Bdellovibrio bacteriovorus: one gene and its partner. The protein of the gene in region 2 binds, or shares a complex with, the protein of the main gene of each other region. Links are inferred from orthologs where the notes say so. Each region holds a gene or a part of one and is shown on either strand. Other genes may lie near its edges.

Evidence for each region.
Region 1: the proteins of tsaD (region 2) and tsaB are in contact, whole or in part, in a solved structure (PDB 4WQ4), measured with the Escherichia coli proteins. The link is inferred for Bdellovibrio bacteriovorus from one-to-one orthologs.

Annotation. Positions count from the first base shown.
Region 1 is NZ_LUKF01000001.1:439,330-445,078, forward strand. The notes cover bases 2,738-5,721. They hold tsaB (tRNA (adenosine(37)-N6)-threonylcarbamoyltransferase complex dimerization subunit type 1 TsaB), read left to right. Parts: upstream 2,738-3,876; coding sequence 3,877-4,566; downstream 4,567-5,721. Other genes in these bases: rseP (RIP metalloprotease RseP), read left to right, coding at 2,738-3,865; AZI85_RS02195 (P-loop NTPase), read left to right, coding at 4,577-5,548; AZI85_RS02200 (helix-turn-helix domain-containing protein), read left to right, coding at 5,557-5,721. In the rest of the region: frr (ribosome recycling factor), read left to right, coding at 1-561; AZI85_RS02175 (isoprenyl transferase), read left to right, coding at 580-1,311; AZI85_RS02180 (phosphatidate cytidylyltransferase), read left to right, coding at 1,283-2,116; more of rseP, read left to right, coding at 2,192-2,737; more of AZI85_RS02200, read left to right, coding at 5,722-5,749. UniProt on the Escherichia coli protein: Required for the formation of a threonylcarbamoyl group on adenosine at position 37 (t(6)A37) in tRNAs that read codons beginning with adenine.
Region 2 is NZ_LUKF01000014.1:112,564-120,319, forward strand. What follows is about bases 3,111-5,880. They hold tsaD (tRNA (adenosine(37)-N6)-threonylcarbamoyltransferase complex transferase subunit TsaD), read left to right. Parts: upstream 3,111-3,863; coding sequence 3,864-4,898; downstream 4,899-5,880. Other genes in these bases: AZI85_RS08620 (DUF4398 domain-containing protein), read left to right, coding at 3,111-3,186; AZI85_RS08625 (tetratricopeptide repeat protein), read left to right, coding at 3,183-3,857; rsmA (16S rRNA (adenine(1518)-N(6)/adenine(1519)-N(6))-dimethyltransferase RsmA), read left to right, coding at 4,895-5,722; smpB (SsrA-binding protein SmpB), read left to right, coding at 5,719-5,880. Outside these bases: AZI85_RS08610 (hypothetical protein), read right to left, coding at 1-2,225; peptidoglycan-associated lipoprotein Pal, read left to right, coding at 2,346-2,852; more of AZI85_RS08620, read left to right, coding at 2,875-3,110; more of smpB, read left to right, coding at 5,881-6,171; AZI85_RS08645 (hypothetical protein), read right to left, coding at 6,116-6,775; AZI85_RS08650 (hypothetical protein), read left to right, coding at 6,861-7,634; AZI85_RS08655 (PilZ domain-containing protein), read right to left, coding at 7,635-7,756.

The DNA.
Region 1 (5,749 bases), on a different replicon or contig from region 2:
ATGTCAGTAGCAGATGTAAAAAAGAATGCTCAAGCAAAAATGGAAAAGACTTTGGCGGCTTTAGGCGAAGAGCTTAAAAAAATCCGTACAGGTCGTGCTCAAGTGTCTATGCTTGATAATATCCGCGTAAACTACTACGGCACTCCATCTCCTCTTTCTCAGGTAGCGTCTATCTCTACTCCGGATGCAAAATCATTCTTGATCGCTCCTTGGGAAGTTTCAATTCTTAAAGATATCGAACAAGCTATCATCAAGTCTGAGTTGGGCATGGCTCCAATGAACGACGGTAAAGTGATCCGCTTGAAAGTTCCAGATTTAACAGAAGAGCGTCGTAAAGACCTCGCAAAACAAGTTAAGAAAATCGCTGAAGAAGCACGTGTGGCTGTTCGTATGGCTCGTCGTGATGCCAATGACGAAGTTAAAAAACTTCAAAAAGATAAAGCTATCAGCGAAGACGAAGGCAAAAAAGCAGAAGCAGATGTTCAAAAAGTGACTGACGATTTCATCAAAAAAGTAGACCAAGTGGCTGATGAAAAAGAAAAGTCCATTTTGACTATCTAAGCCTTTGTATTGGTTGCGATGACTCTACCGAAACACATAGCTATTATTATGGATGGTAACGGTCGTTGGGCTCAGCTCAAACGTCGTCCTCGCACGTTCGGACATATCAAAGGAACTCGTGTCGCGAAAAAAATCATCACCGATTGTTCGCGACGCGGAATCAAAAATCTAACATTGTATGCATTCAGCACTGAAAACTGGTTTCGCCCTCAGGCTGAAGTCAGTTTGCTGATGCAAATTCTTCGTCGTTACCTTAAGCGCGAGACCGAAAACCTAGTTAAAGAGAATATCCGTTTCTCTGTCATTGGTGATATGTCGCGCATTCCTTCGGACGTTGCTGAAGCCATTGGTAAATCTATCGAAGCTACAGCTCAGTGCACAGGCCTTAACCTGGTCTTTGCGTTGAGCTATGGTTCTCGACAAGAGATCACAGAAGCCGTTCGCGATATTGCTGCACGTGTGGCGGCCGGTGAAATCAACCCCGAAGATATTGACGAGTCTGTTATCAATTCAGCGCTCAGCACGTATCCTACTCCGGATCCGGATTTGATCATTCGCACAAGTGGCGAACAAAGACTGTCAAATTTCTTGTTGTGGCAAGCGGCCTATTCAGAGTTTTATTTTACTGATGTGTTATGGCCCAACTTCACTGAGTCTCATTTAGAGGAAGCTTTGAACGCTTTTTCGATGAGACAACGCCGCTTTGGCAAGGTTACAGCGAATGACAACGTGGAAAAGCTTTCAAACTAGAGCTGTTTCGGCTGCAGTGGCTCTGGCACTGATTATCGGCCTTTATATTACTTTAAATGTTCAAGGGCTGAAAATCGCGATCGCTTTCGTTGTTGCTGTTGGCACTTGGGAATTGATCACGATTCTTTTTAAGAACGAAAAATCAATTCTATTAAAAGGCCTTTTTTATTTTCTGACGCTTGCGATTTTCGGTGCGACTTTAACTTCTTTAAGCACCGGTGGAATTATTTATTCAATCGCTTTGATCATTATGATTATAGCCGTTCTTTTGTCAGCGCACAAAGAAGGTAATTTGAGTTACATGGCGGACGCTCAAGCTAAAGCTGCTTTGGGATTCTTTTACATGGGACTTCTGCCAGCATTTGCGTTTCGCATTTTAGATCAAGCGCATGGCATTGCTTGGTTTGTCTATTTGTTAGCGGTTGTTTTTGCCGGCGACACAATGGCTTACGTCTTTGGTGTCTTGATCGGAAAACATAAAGTCATGCCTTCAGTTTCCCCGAAGAAAACCTGGCAAGGCTCTGTGGGTGGTATCATCGGTTCGATGATTGCGGGATATATTTGCTGGCAATTTCTCTTTTCAGAACAGCCTTTGGGTCTCTTTTTGATACTTGCAGGCATTTCTGGATTCGTGGGACAGTTTGGTGATTTCTTTGAATCTCTCTTAAAACGAGTCGCCGATGTTAAGGACTCTGGGAAAATTATGCCGGGTCACGGCGGTGTCCTCGATCGTATTGATGGTGTCCTATTCGCAAGTCCTGTTGTTCTTGCGGGAATTTTGATTTTGTCTCATCTTTTGTCGTAATCGGAAGGTCGAGCCCTCGAGCATTAACATTTTTATTTCCTAGCTCACGACTCATCGAAACTCTAGAATATTCGAATGAATATCTTTTCTTATCTTCAATCAGGTTTATCAGCAATCATCCCCTTCGTTATCTTGCTCGGAATTTTGATTTTCGTGCATGAGCTTGGACACTTCCTTGTCGCTCGTTGGTGTGGCGTTCGTGTTGAAGTTTTCAGTTTGGGATTTGGCAAAAAGCTTTTGAAATATAAAAAAGGCGACACGACTTATGCGCTTTCACTGATCCCACTAGGCGGCTACGTGAAAATGTTTGGCGAGCAGCCGGGCGATAATATTTCTGAAGAAGATAAGAAGCACTCATTCACTCACAAAAATGTGTGGCAAAGAATCGCGGTTGTGATCGCGGGTCCTTTGATGAACTTTTTCTTTGCAGTCCTGATCTTCTTTGCGGTGGCTTTGATTGGTGAAGACGCTAAGACGCCAGTGGTTGGTGACGTTGCTCAGAATACTCCCGCTTACGCGGCAGGTTTCCGTTCGGGCGATAAAATCGTTTCTATCAATGAAACTCAAGTGAACACTTGGGAAGATTTGCAACGCGCTTTAAGCCTTAAAGAAAATCACAATCTTCACATCGACGTTGTCGTTCAACGTGAGGGTTCTGAAGAAACTACGAAAATTGCGACGGATGCGAAAGCAGAGCCAAACCCGAATGTCCTCAGTTCATATGAATATGTGGCAAATGTTGATGGACTGACTCCGTACTCTGCGGGAACAACTATTGGTGTGCTTCAAGGTTCGCCACTAGCCGCCTTGGGTGTGCAAACAGGTGACTCCATCACTTCAATCAATGGCCAAAAAGTCGCTTACTGGCGTCAGCTGGAAGATACTTTGGCTAAGCAAAATTCCAAGGAAGCTTTGACGTTAGAAGTTCTGGGGATGCGTGAAGGTGATAAGGAAGCAAAACCTATCACGGTGACTTTGGCCCCAACGGAATCAATCAAAACTTATTCGATGGCGAGCCTGGGTTTTGAAAGCTCTGAGCTTTACCTAAGCAAAGTGATGGATAACTCTCCAGCGAAAGCAGCCGGTCTGCATGCGATGGATCGTTTGGTCTCCATCAACAATGTGACACTGAAAAAGTGGGAAGATGTTATCAACAACATCAAGTCCTTCGACGGCAAAAACCCGGTTGCAGTAACGGTTTTGCGTGATGGTCAGAATTTGAATTTGAACATCACCCCTAAGATGACGACTCAGATGCTTCCAACAGGTACTGAAGAAAAACGCTATACGATCGGAATTGCACCGATCGCAAATATCGCGGCACCTGAGTTGATGGTGGTTCGTTCAGAGAATCTTGGACAAGCCTTCGTTCGCGGAGTGGAAAAAACTTGGGACGTGTCGGTAATGACCGTGATGAGTTTCGTTCGTTTGTTCCAAGCGAAGATCTCTCCAAAAAACATCGGTGGCGTGATCTCTATCGGTCAAGCGGCTAGCGAAACTTTCAAGATCGGTTTGACTCAGTTCTTGCAAATGATGGCGATTATTTCCGTCAATCTTTTCATCCTGAACTTGTTGCCGATTCCAGTTTTGGATGGTGGACACTTGGTGTTCTATGCCATCGAAGTTGTGAAAGGTGCGCCGCTGAGCATGCGTAAGATGGAGCTTGCTCAACAAGTGGGTCTTGCGTTACTGATGAGCCTCATGATCTTTGCTCTATTTAACGACTTCACTCGTATTCTTGGTCTATGAAGGTTTTAGCTATGGAAACCAGCACTCTGCTTGGCGGAGTTGCTGTTGTCATCGATGGACAAGTGGTTGCAGAGGAATCTTCCTTGCGCCAGAAAACCCATAGCGAAAACATCAGTCCTTTTGTTGATCATTGTCTAAAAAAAGCCCACTTAAAACTTGAAGATATCGACGTCTTTGCCGTGGGCCAGGGGCCTGGCAGCTTCACTGGAATTCGTGTCGCCGCCAATGCCGGAAAAACTTTTGCCTATAGCTTTAATAAACCCATGGTCACTATCGACACCTTGATGTTGTTAGCGGCTCAGGTGAAAGACAAAAGCAAACCCGTTCTTTCCATTATCAACGCTTATAAAAACATGGTGTACATGGGTCTTTTCGATATCACCGGTGCTGAGCCGACTTATATCAAAGGTCCAGACGCTGTTCCCGTGCGTGAACTTAAGAACCACATCCATTCAGATTGTTTGGTTGTTGGCGACGGGTGGGAAGCCTACAGCGAATACTTCCCTGAAGAATTAATGAAAAAGTTTTCTCGCGATCCGCAACTTCCCGATCACGCTTTGGCGTCGACACTGGGATTGATGGCGGAACGCCGTGCTTTATCGGGCCAAACCTTGGACTGGAAATCTTTTGTTCCCCTTTATATCCGTGCCTCCGAAGCCGAAGAGACAAAAAAAGGAATTTTAATCTCGCCGCTTAAGTAGAGGATGCATCATGGAAAGAGATCTTCATAAGGCCTATTTGGAATCTTTGGAGTTTCAAAAAACTTCGAGTGAAAACACAGACACCAAATTATGGGTTGTTGCTTCCGGTAAAGGTGGCGTAGGTAAAACCTTTGTTTCTTCCAGTTTGGGAATCACTCTTTCAAAACTTGGTCACTCGGTTGTCATCGTTGATCTTGACTTGAGTGGCGCCAATATTCACACTTCTTTGGGTCTTCCACCTTCACACATGAATGTTCGCCATTTTTTTGAAGGCGTTAAAACGCTTCAAGAGCTGGTGATTCCAACACCTTTCCCGCATCTTTCTTATGTTCAGGGTTTTTGGGATTCTTGGACTCCGACAGATTTTTCTTATGCCCAAGTTCAAAATCTTTTGCCTGAGCTTAAGAAATTGCGCGCTGATTACGTGATCGTTGACATGGGTGCCGGTGCTTTAGAAGCGCACTTGGAACTTTTCAAAGCCGCTGATGAAAAATTTCTGATTACGACTCCTGAACCGACAAGCATCGAAAAGACGTATCGTTTTATCGAAGCTTTTGTCTGCCATTCATTGCGCCAAAGTTCGACTCCGGATGCTTACGGCAATATGATTTCCACTTTAAGAAATCACCGCCAAAGAACTTTGGAAAAACCTTTTTCGTTTAGATCTTATTTGAAAGAGCAAACGGGTTTTCAATATGACTTCTTTGAAGCTCTTTCATCGACTCCCGTTCGCTTGATTGTGAACTCTGCTCGCAGCCAATCTAATGCGGATTTGGGTCATTCCATTAAGAGTGTCTGCAATAAGTACTACGACTTAGGTATTGATTTTGCGGGTGCGATCGACTTCGACAACGCTGTGTGGCAGTCGATTCGTTCACGCGAACATGTCTTGGTAGCTCAGCCTTTCACTGCTTTAGCGGGACAATTTTTAACTACCTGCAAACAACTTATTGATCCCGAGGAGCTTCGCGCCGTAGTATAATAGCTACGATGCAAGCGACGTCACGGTATAACTACTACGAGATTCTAGAGCTGACAGCAAATGCACCTCAACACGAGGTGAGTGCTGCCTATGAACGCGCGCGCACAACGTACTCCGGTGAAAATCCTGCGATCTATACAATCTTCTCTGAACAAGAAGCCCGTGAGCTTTTGGTTTTGATCGAGGAAGCTTACCAAGTTC
Region 2 (7,756 bases):
ATTTGCAAATTCGTGTATTTTGAAACCCAGAACATACTTGGTAAGACCGCGGCGGCAAGCCCGTAATCGTTCAGCTCGTTCGATACAGTTCCTAGATAAGAACTGCGTTTATAGGCCAAAGCCGTCCAAGGAAGAGCGGTGGTTTGATTCAAATAAGTTCCCACCAGACTTCCACGATTCAGTCCCGTATCCCACGAGCCAATCAAGGTGTAGCTATGCTTTTTTAAGGGGTCAAAACCTGAAGTCTGCGCCGTCAGAATGATGCCGGTTTCACTCGAAGAACCCGATACAAATGGCATCCAATACTGAGGCCACAGATAACCATAGGGAGAATAATCTTCAAGCGTTGACTGATTTAAAGCGGAACGAGCCTCTTCGATCTTTTTTTCATCAGGTTTCACATCAGGATAACGATCCGCCATCAAACCTTTGATTTCTGGAAGTTCTGAAGGGGCGTTTCTCCATTCTTCCGATTTGATTGCGACAACTTTCGGCCCTTGCGATGTCATATGGGTCGCAAAAATATCTTTACTGATAGGATCAAAATCGGCCGTAAAGAAGGCGGTCAAAGTATTCGAGACAGGCCGCACTTTTTTTAAATCAGGATCGGCGAGATACAGGTTCAAGACTCCATTTTGACCGGAAGTGAAAAGCAAACCTTCAGGAGTTTTCTTGGCAAAACGAACGTTTTTATATTCTGGAAAAAGGATTTCCGCTTTTTGCGAAGACACGGAGTAGCTGTAAAGATGTTCAGAGCCGTCCACTTTGCGTAAGGAAAATAAAAGAAGATCCTGATCCCAGAAAAGCGGATAAGAAATTCTTTCTTGAATGGCTGGTGAATAGAGGATCTCTTCTTTCCATTCTCCCTGACTGTTATTCAGGATTCCCAGGTGAGTTTTACCGCCTTCCAACTTCACAAAGACGATAGAGTTGCCATTGGGGGCCACAGAAGGTTCACGACCCCGCAGGTTTTGGGTCAAGCGTGTGGTTTTTTTAGTGATCAGATCATAGACGTGTAAATCAGAGAAGCGTTCAATCCGGTTCACGTAGTCAATTTTGTCATAGACGATCTTCTCAGAATTAGGAAACCAACTGATTCTTTGGATACTTCCTGTTGGTGGGCCATCACGTTGGGATGCGGGTTCAAATTCTTGATTGAACTTCTCTACTGTGTCTGCACTTTGGGCATCTAAAAAGCTTTGTGAGTCATTGGCACGAGTGATGATTTTGACAGAGCGGGCGCTGGCATCATCTTCGGTGACAACTGCCAAGTGTTTCCCGTCTGGAGAAATAGAGGGGGCCGTGACGGAAATAAAACTATTTTTTGGAATGATGACTTCAGTGATTTTGGCTTCACGAATGGTCTTAAGCTGCGACTGCGCGCGAACAACGACTTCATCAAGCATCTGGTTGTATTGAGCCGTGTAGTTCATTCCCAGAATTTCTTTGGCCGGAGTTTCGATGAAATAAGGAACCCGCCCGCCTTGTCGTTCGTTCAAGTCTTTAGCGACGTGCAGTCCATGCTCCGTGAACATCTGACTCCACATAAGGGAGCCAAACAAATAAGCTCGCATGCCTTCGGGCCAAGTGGGAATGTACTCGTTGGCTTCGGCGATGTCGTAAGAGTAAAAAGTTTTGTCTTCGACCATCGCGCGAATCGTTGCATCCTGATAAAAAGATCGCAGACGCCCATGATTCCCCAAGCGGGTTTCCATTTCGACGGCGACACCCTCCTTCCACCAGGTTGGCAAAAGAATATTCGGTGCGATGATATTTCCAAAAACGAAACGCAAAGGCTTCATAATTCCGTTGGCGGGTTCAAAATTGAGAATGTGAGTGTATTCGTGGGCAAGCAGCTCAAAAGCCCAATCTCCGGTGTCCGCCAAACTCTCTTCCGGGCCCGGTAAAACGGGATAGGCCATAATGTGAGGGTACGGAATGCGAGTCGCATACCCATTTGTGACGTCAGTTTTATCGTTTATAATGACGATGGTTTTTTCCGGCAATGAGTGAAAATAAGAACGAAGTTCGGTGTAAGCCTTTTCTAATTTTTCGGCATAGAGGAGACCAAGGTCCTGCTGCTTGGCATTAAAGATGATTTCAAAATGAGGGGTTTTTAAGGTCTTCCATTTTAGGTCGGGCGGAACCTCAAGTTGCGCAAACGACGAGAGAGAAAAAAGAAAAATGAAAGAGAACCAAAGATGTAAAACACGCTGTCTGTGCATAAAGTCTCTTAGCCGTACAGCAACACAATATCATTTAGGAAATCTAAGGTTTGACAATGAGCCGCTATAAATTAAAGTTTTTATCTAATGATAACTATTGGATCTTCATAGGAGGACATCATGTTTCGTAAATTAGCTCTTGGTCTTGTTGCCTGCGCGGTTGTTGCTGGTTGTAAAGGAAAACAAACTCAATCGGATCAATCCATTGAAACTTTGCCTGCAGGTGGCCAATCTACTGCCATTGACTCATCACCTTTGAGCTATGATCCAATGGGTTCTGACTCTGGCAAAATCGCGGGTCTTGAAACAGTTCACTTCGGTTACGATAAATCGAGCTTGGATGCGGCTTCTAAAAAAGTGATCGCTTCTAACGTTGAGTGGATGAAATCAAACCCAGGCGTGAAAGTTCAAATCGAAGGTCACTGTGACAACCGCGGTACTATCGAGTACAATGTGGCTTTAGGTGAAAGACGCGCTAACGCCGTGAAAGCTTATATGGTAAGCTTGGGTATTGCTGGCGATCGTTTGAGCGTTATCAGCTACGGTAAAGAAAAACCACTTGATATGGGTGACACTGAAGCAGCATGGGCGAAAAACCGCCGTGCGAACTTTGTTCCTGCTCAGTAATTTAAGTTAAGAAAGGTGTGCAGTGAGACTACAGAGACTTTTCATCGGAGTTCTACTTTTTACGGTGATTGTCAGCTGTCAAACAGTCCCTGCACCCGTTGAGGATTACTCCCTCGCACGAGCTGCACTAGATGCGGCTCGTTCTGTTCAAGCGGCCCGCCATTCCCCTGGTTATTGGCACCAAGCTGAAGAAGCTTACCGTAAAGGCCGTATCTATTTTGAAGATCGTGATTATTCGAAAGCTAAAGAACAATTCGTGCGCGCTCGCGTTTCTGCGGAAAAAGCGGAAAACTCGGCACGATTGATTCGTCAAAGAACAGGAGATGTTCTATGAAGAAAATCCTAGTGGCTCTTGTTGCCACACCTCTATTCCTGACTGGTTGTTTGAAAACGCGCAATGAAGTTCGTGAGACAGAACAGCGCCAAGTCATGCAGCAACAAGTAACGACTCTGCAAAGAAGCAATGCCGATGTTTCAAACCGCTTTGCAGACCTCGAAGAACAAATGAGAAATCTGAATGGCCGTGTTGACGTGGTTGAAAACCGCGTAGGTCAAGGCAACTCCGGCATGGAAACAGCCGTAAGAAATACTCAACAGCAGAATCAAGATTTGAACCAGAAGGTCACGCTTCTTCAAGAGGCTCTGACAAAGATGGAAAAAGACATTTACACTTTGAACGCCGAAATCCAATCCCTGAAAGCCGAGCGTGTCGCGGGCCAAGCGGAAAGATCTGCAAAGCAAGCTAAGAAGAACGTTTATGAAGTTGGCGAAGAGTTCTTCAATAAAAAAGATTGGAAACAGGCGATCTTAAACTACCAAAAATACCGTGACGACAATCCAAAAGGATCGAAGTTCGCGGATGCGACTTATAAAATCGGCGTGTCCTTCCAAGAGTTGGGCATGAAAGACGAAGCAAAAACTTTTTACGACGAAGTAGTTAATAAATTTCCGAAATCAGATGAAGCTCGTCGTTCTAAAACTCGCTTGAAGGGTTTGAAAAAATAATTCGTGATTGAACGTGTATTAGCCATTGAAACCAGCTGTGATGACACTTCCGTAGCGATCGTAGATCGCAGTGGTTGGGTGCACTCTGTTGTCGCGGCTTCGCAAGATTTAGAACACGAAATCTATGGCGGTATCGTCCCTGAAATCGCCGCTCGCAATCACTCCATCGCTCTGATTCCCTTAATTGAAGAGGCTTTTAAAAAAGCCGGAATGACTTGGAAAGACGTCGAGGGAATTGCCGTCACCAATCGTCCTGGTCTGATTGGTGCTTTGATTGTGGGGCTTGTGACGGCGAAATCCTTGTCGCAAGCAAAGGGTCTTCCCTTTCTAGGAGTGAATCACTTAGAAGGTCACTTGTTAGCACCTTTCTTGCGTGACTCCCAATATGCTCCACCTGAAGACTTCGGATATCCTTACGTAGGGTTAGCCATCAGTGGCGGTCACACCAGTCTTTATCAAATCAAAGGTTTGGGTGATTACAAAGTTCTGGGCGCCACGAAAGACGACGCAGCCGGAGAGTGCTTTGATAAATTTGCGAAGATGGCGGGTCTTGGTTTTCCCGGCGGTGTGCGCATTGATCAAATGGCAAAGACGGGAAACCCCCATGCTTTTGAATTTCCTCGCAGTATGATTCACGACGAAACTTTCGATATGAGCTTTTCGGGTTTAAAATCCTCGGGCCAGCGCATGCTGGAACAACTAGGTCCTGAGTTAGTTCAAGAGCAGCTTCCCGATCTTTGTGCTTCTTTTCAAGAAGCTATTGTCGATGTTCTTATTGCTAAATTAGATCGAGCGGCCAAAGTATTTAGATCCAAGCGCGTGATTTTAACCGGCGGCGTGAGTGCGAATTCTCGTCTGCGCGCGCGTGCGGAAGAATGGGCCGCGAAAAAAGGTCTGACGCTCGTAGTTCCACCGATCCGCTATTGCACGGATAATGCGGCGATGATCGGGTACGCAGGTGTTCTAAGAATGAATGCCGGGGAATTTTCAAACATCGACCTCGGACCTTCACCTCAAGTTTTGACAACGGATTTTAGATGAGCCAATCACGCGAACGCTTAGAGCACACACTGCAAGAGTTAGGCATTCTTGCTAAAAGATCTTTGGGTCAAAACTTCTTGGTCAGCGATGTCGTCATTGAGCGCATCATCAACCAAGTGAAAGAGTTTAATCCCGAAGAGTTGATTGAGGTGGGTCCAGGGCCTGGCGCTTTAACTTATTTTCTAAAACAAATGAATGTGCCTTTGACTTTGATTGAGCTGGATCGCGTGATCGCGAACTACTGGCGCGAGCAGGGGCAGAATGTCCTTGAAGAAGATGCTCTGAAATTAGATTGGTCGCGCTTTTATTCAGACAAGAAAGTCGTTTTCGTCAGCAATCTGCCTTATCAGATTTCTTCAAGCATAGTGATTGAGCGTTCGATGGAAGAAAAAGGTGTTGAGCACATGGTTCTGATGTTTCAGAAAGAAGTGGCGCAAAGAATCCGTGCGGTGGCGAAGTCAGAGCATTACGGACTTTTAAGTGTTATTGCTCAAGTCTTCTGGAAGACGGAAATGGTGACTGAAGCGGGGCCGCGAGATTTTTCGCCTCCTCCTCGTGTCGCCAGCCGAGTGTTATGCTTTTCGCGTCTGCAAAGTGAAGTTAAAAACCGCCAAGCTTTCCTGACTTTCGTGAAAGCGGCCTTTGCCCAACGCCGCAAGCTTTTAAAGAAAAATTTGTCTGGTCTTTTAAGTCAAAAGAAGCTAACTGAAGAGCAATTGGTGGGCTGGATCACCGGCATGGGTTTTACAGAAACGGCTCGTGCGGAAGAACTGAGCCCTGCGCAGTTTGTGACTTTGTATAAGCACTTTGGATTTGAAGCATGAGCATTTTAATTGTTCAAGAGAACAAAAAAGCCCGATTCGATTACACGATCGTAGAAACGTACGAGGCGGGCTTGCAGCTTATGGGCAGCGAAGTGAAATCCTTGCGCAATAAAGATGTGCAGCTCAAAGACTCTTACATCTCTTTTCGCGGAGATGAAGCCTTCTTGCAGAATGCTCATATCGCTGAATACAAAGCCTCCAGTTACAACAATCATGCCCCTGAAAGACTTCGCAAACTTTTACTGAATCGCAAAGAGCTGGACGAGATTTTTGGTGCGTTGAAAGAAAAAGGCTATTCCTGCGTGCCGCTTAAAATCTATTTTAAAAACGGCCGTGCGAAATTAGAAATTGCTTTGGTGAAGGGTAAAAAGACTCACGACAAGCGTGAGGCCATTAAGAAACGCGACGTTTCTGATCAAATTCGCTCAAGTCTACGACGGAATCGTTAGTAATAAACTCTTCACGAATACCTAGACGCGCGCGCTTTTCTGCCAGCAAATGTTTCCAAGCGGCATAAGCTTCGCGGTTTTGCGGATCAATGCTTAATTTTTCTAACAGCTTCAGCTCAGTCTCTGTATTCGCTTTTAAAGCGCGATAGAAATAGTCATACGTCATCGCTAGATCGCGATAATCGTCTTCTTCTGGCAAGTGATAATCAGGAATATGCCACTGACCCAACATCAATTGGTGCATGTGTCTTTCCATCGTCACTAATGGAGAAAGAAGATTCTTCGTCATACGAATTCCCAAGAACAAAGTAACTCCCATAAGGAATAGGAAACTAGCGCTTAAGAAAATTTTAAGCCACGTCACTTCACGCTCTAAGTGTTCTACTAAGTAGGGATGTGTGTCGTAAGCAAGACTTTTGAAGAGATCATAATTCTGTACGATGAAGTAATAGGCCGGAAGAAGAAATAAAACCGCGCCACCCGCAACAGCCGTCACCATATACCAGCAGTATTTGTACTGAAAGCTTTTATTTAAAATAAAGCGGCGAGGACCTTGTCCATGGGGCACACGCTGGGGTTCGATAACTCTTCGTCCGTATAACATATGACCTCTTATCGGTCTGTTGTGTTTTCAAAAGAGTCCAATTATTCTCAAAAGTATACATTCGCTGAAATAAAGAGGAGTCTTCATGCGTGGTCCGGTTCAAGATACAAAGCGCCGTTGGATTTTTACCGTATTCCTGACAACTCTCCTGGTATTTGGTGCTGAAAAACTCTGGGCCTTGGATGAGCCGACAAATCGCCCTGACAATGACACGACCTTGGTCGATGAAAAGTATTCTTTAAAAGCCGACCGCGAAGCCTTTGATAAATTGCGCAAAGATATTCCGCCTGAACGCCAAAAAGAAAACGATGAAAAAGCTTTTATGGATCAATTGATGTCGGACTTTTCGCGCTCTCCTTCCGAAGTGCGCTCGAAGTTCTCTAGCATCATCAATAAAAAGCGTGAGCTCTTTAACAAAGACATGACGAAAAGCCGCGAGCAGTTTAATAAAACCCAAAAGAAAGAGCGCGACGAGTTTTCAAAAAAACAGGCCGATGCACGAAAAGACTTTTCAAAAAAGAAGGTCACTTCTGACGAGCGCAAAGAGTTTTTCGAAGAGCTTGATGGCGAAAGAAAAGACTTCTATTCGAAACAAAAAGAACAGCGCGATGAGTTTGAAGCCGATATGCGCGATAAAAGAAAAAACTTTGACGATTACGCTCGCTCTAAAACCGACGAGTTTAATCAGTTACACCGTGATTATACGAAACGCTATGACGAGAATAAAAAAGCACAGTCGGACTTGAAAAAACAAGCGGAAGAAAAACGGAAACAGCTACAGAAAAGTATTGATCAAGAGTACGAGGGCATTCGTCAGAAAGATCCTACGATCCTGGAGCCAGCGACCCAAGGTCAGTAATCACGACGGTCTTTTAAAGACTTCTTTATGAATCTCCATTGTCAGAGCGAAAAGTTTGTTTTCGATCATCGTAGACAGTGGACTGAATTCAATCCCGAAGGTCTGAATCACTTTGTTGCCTT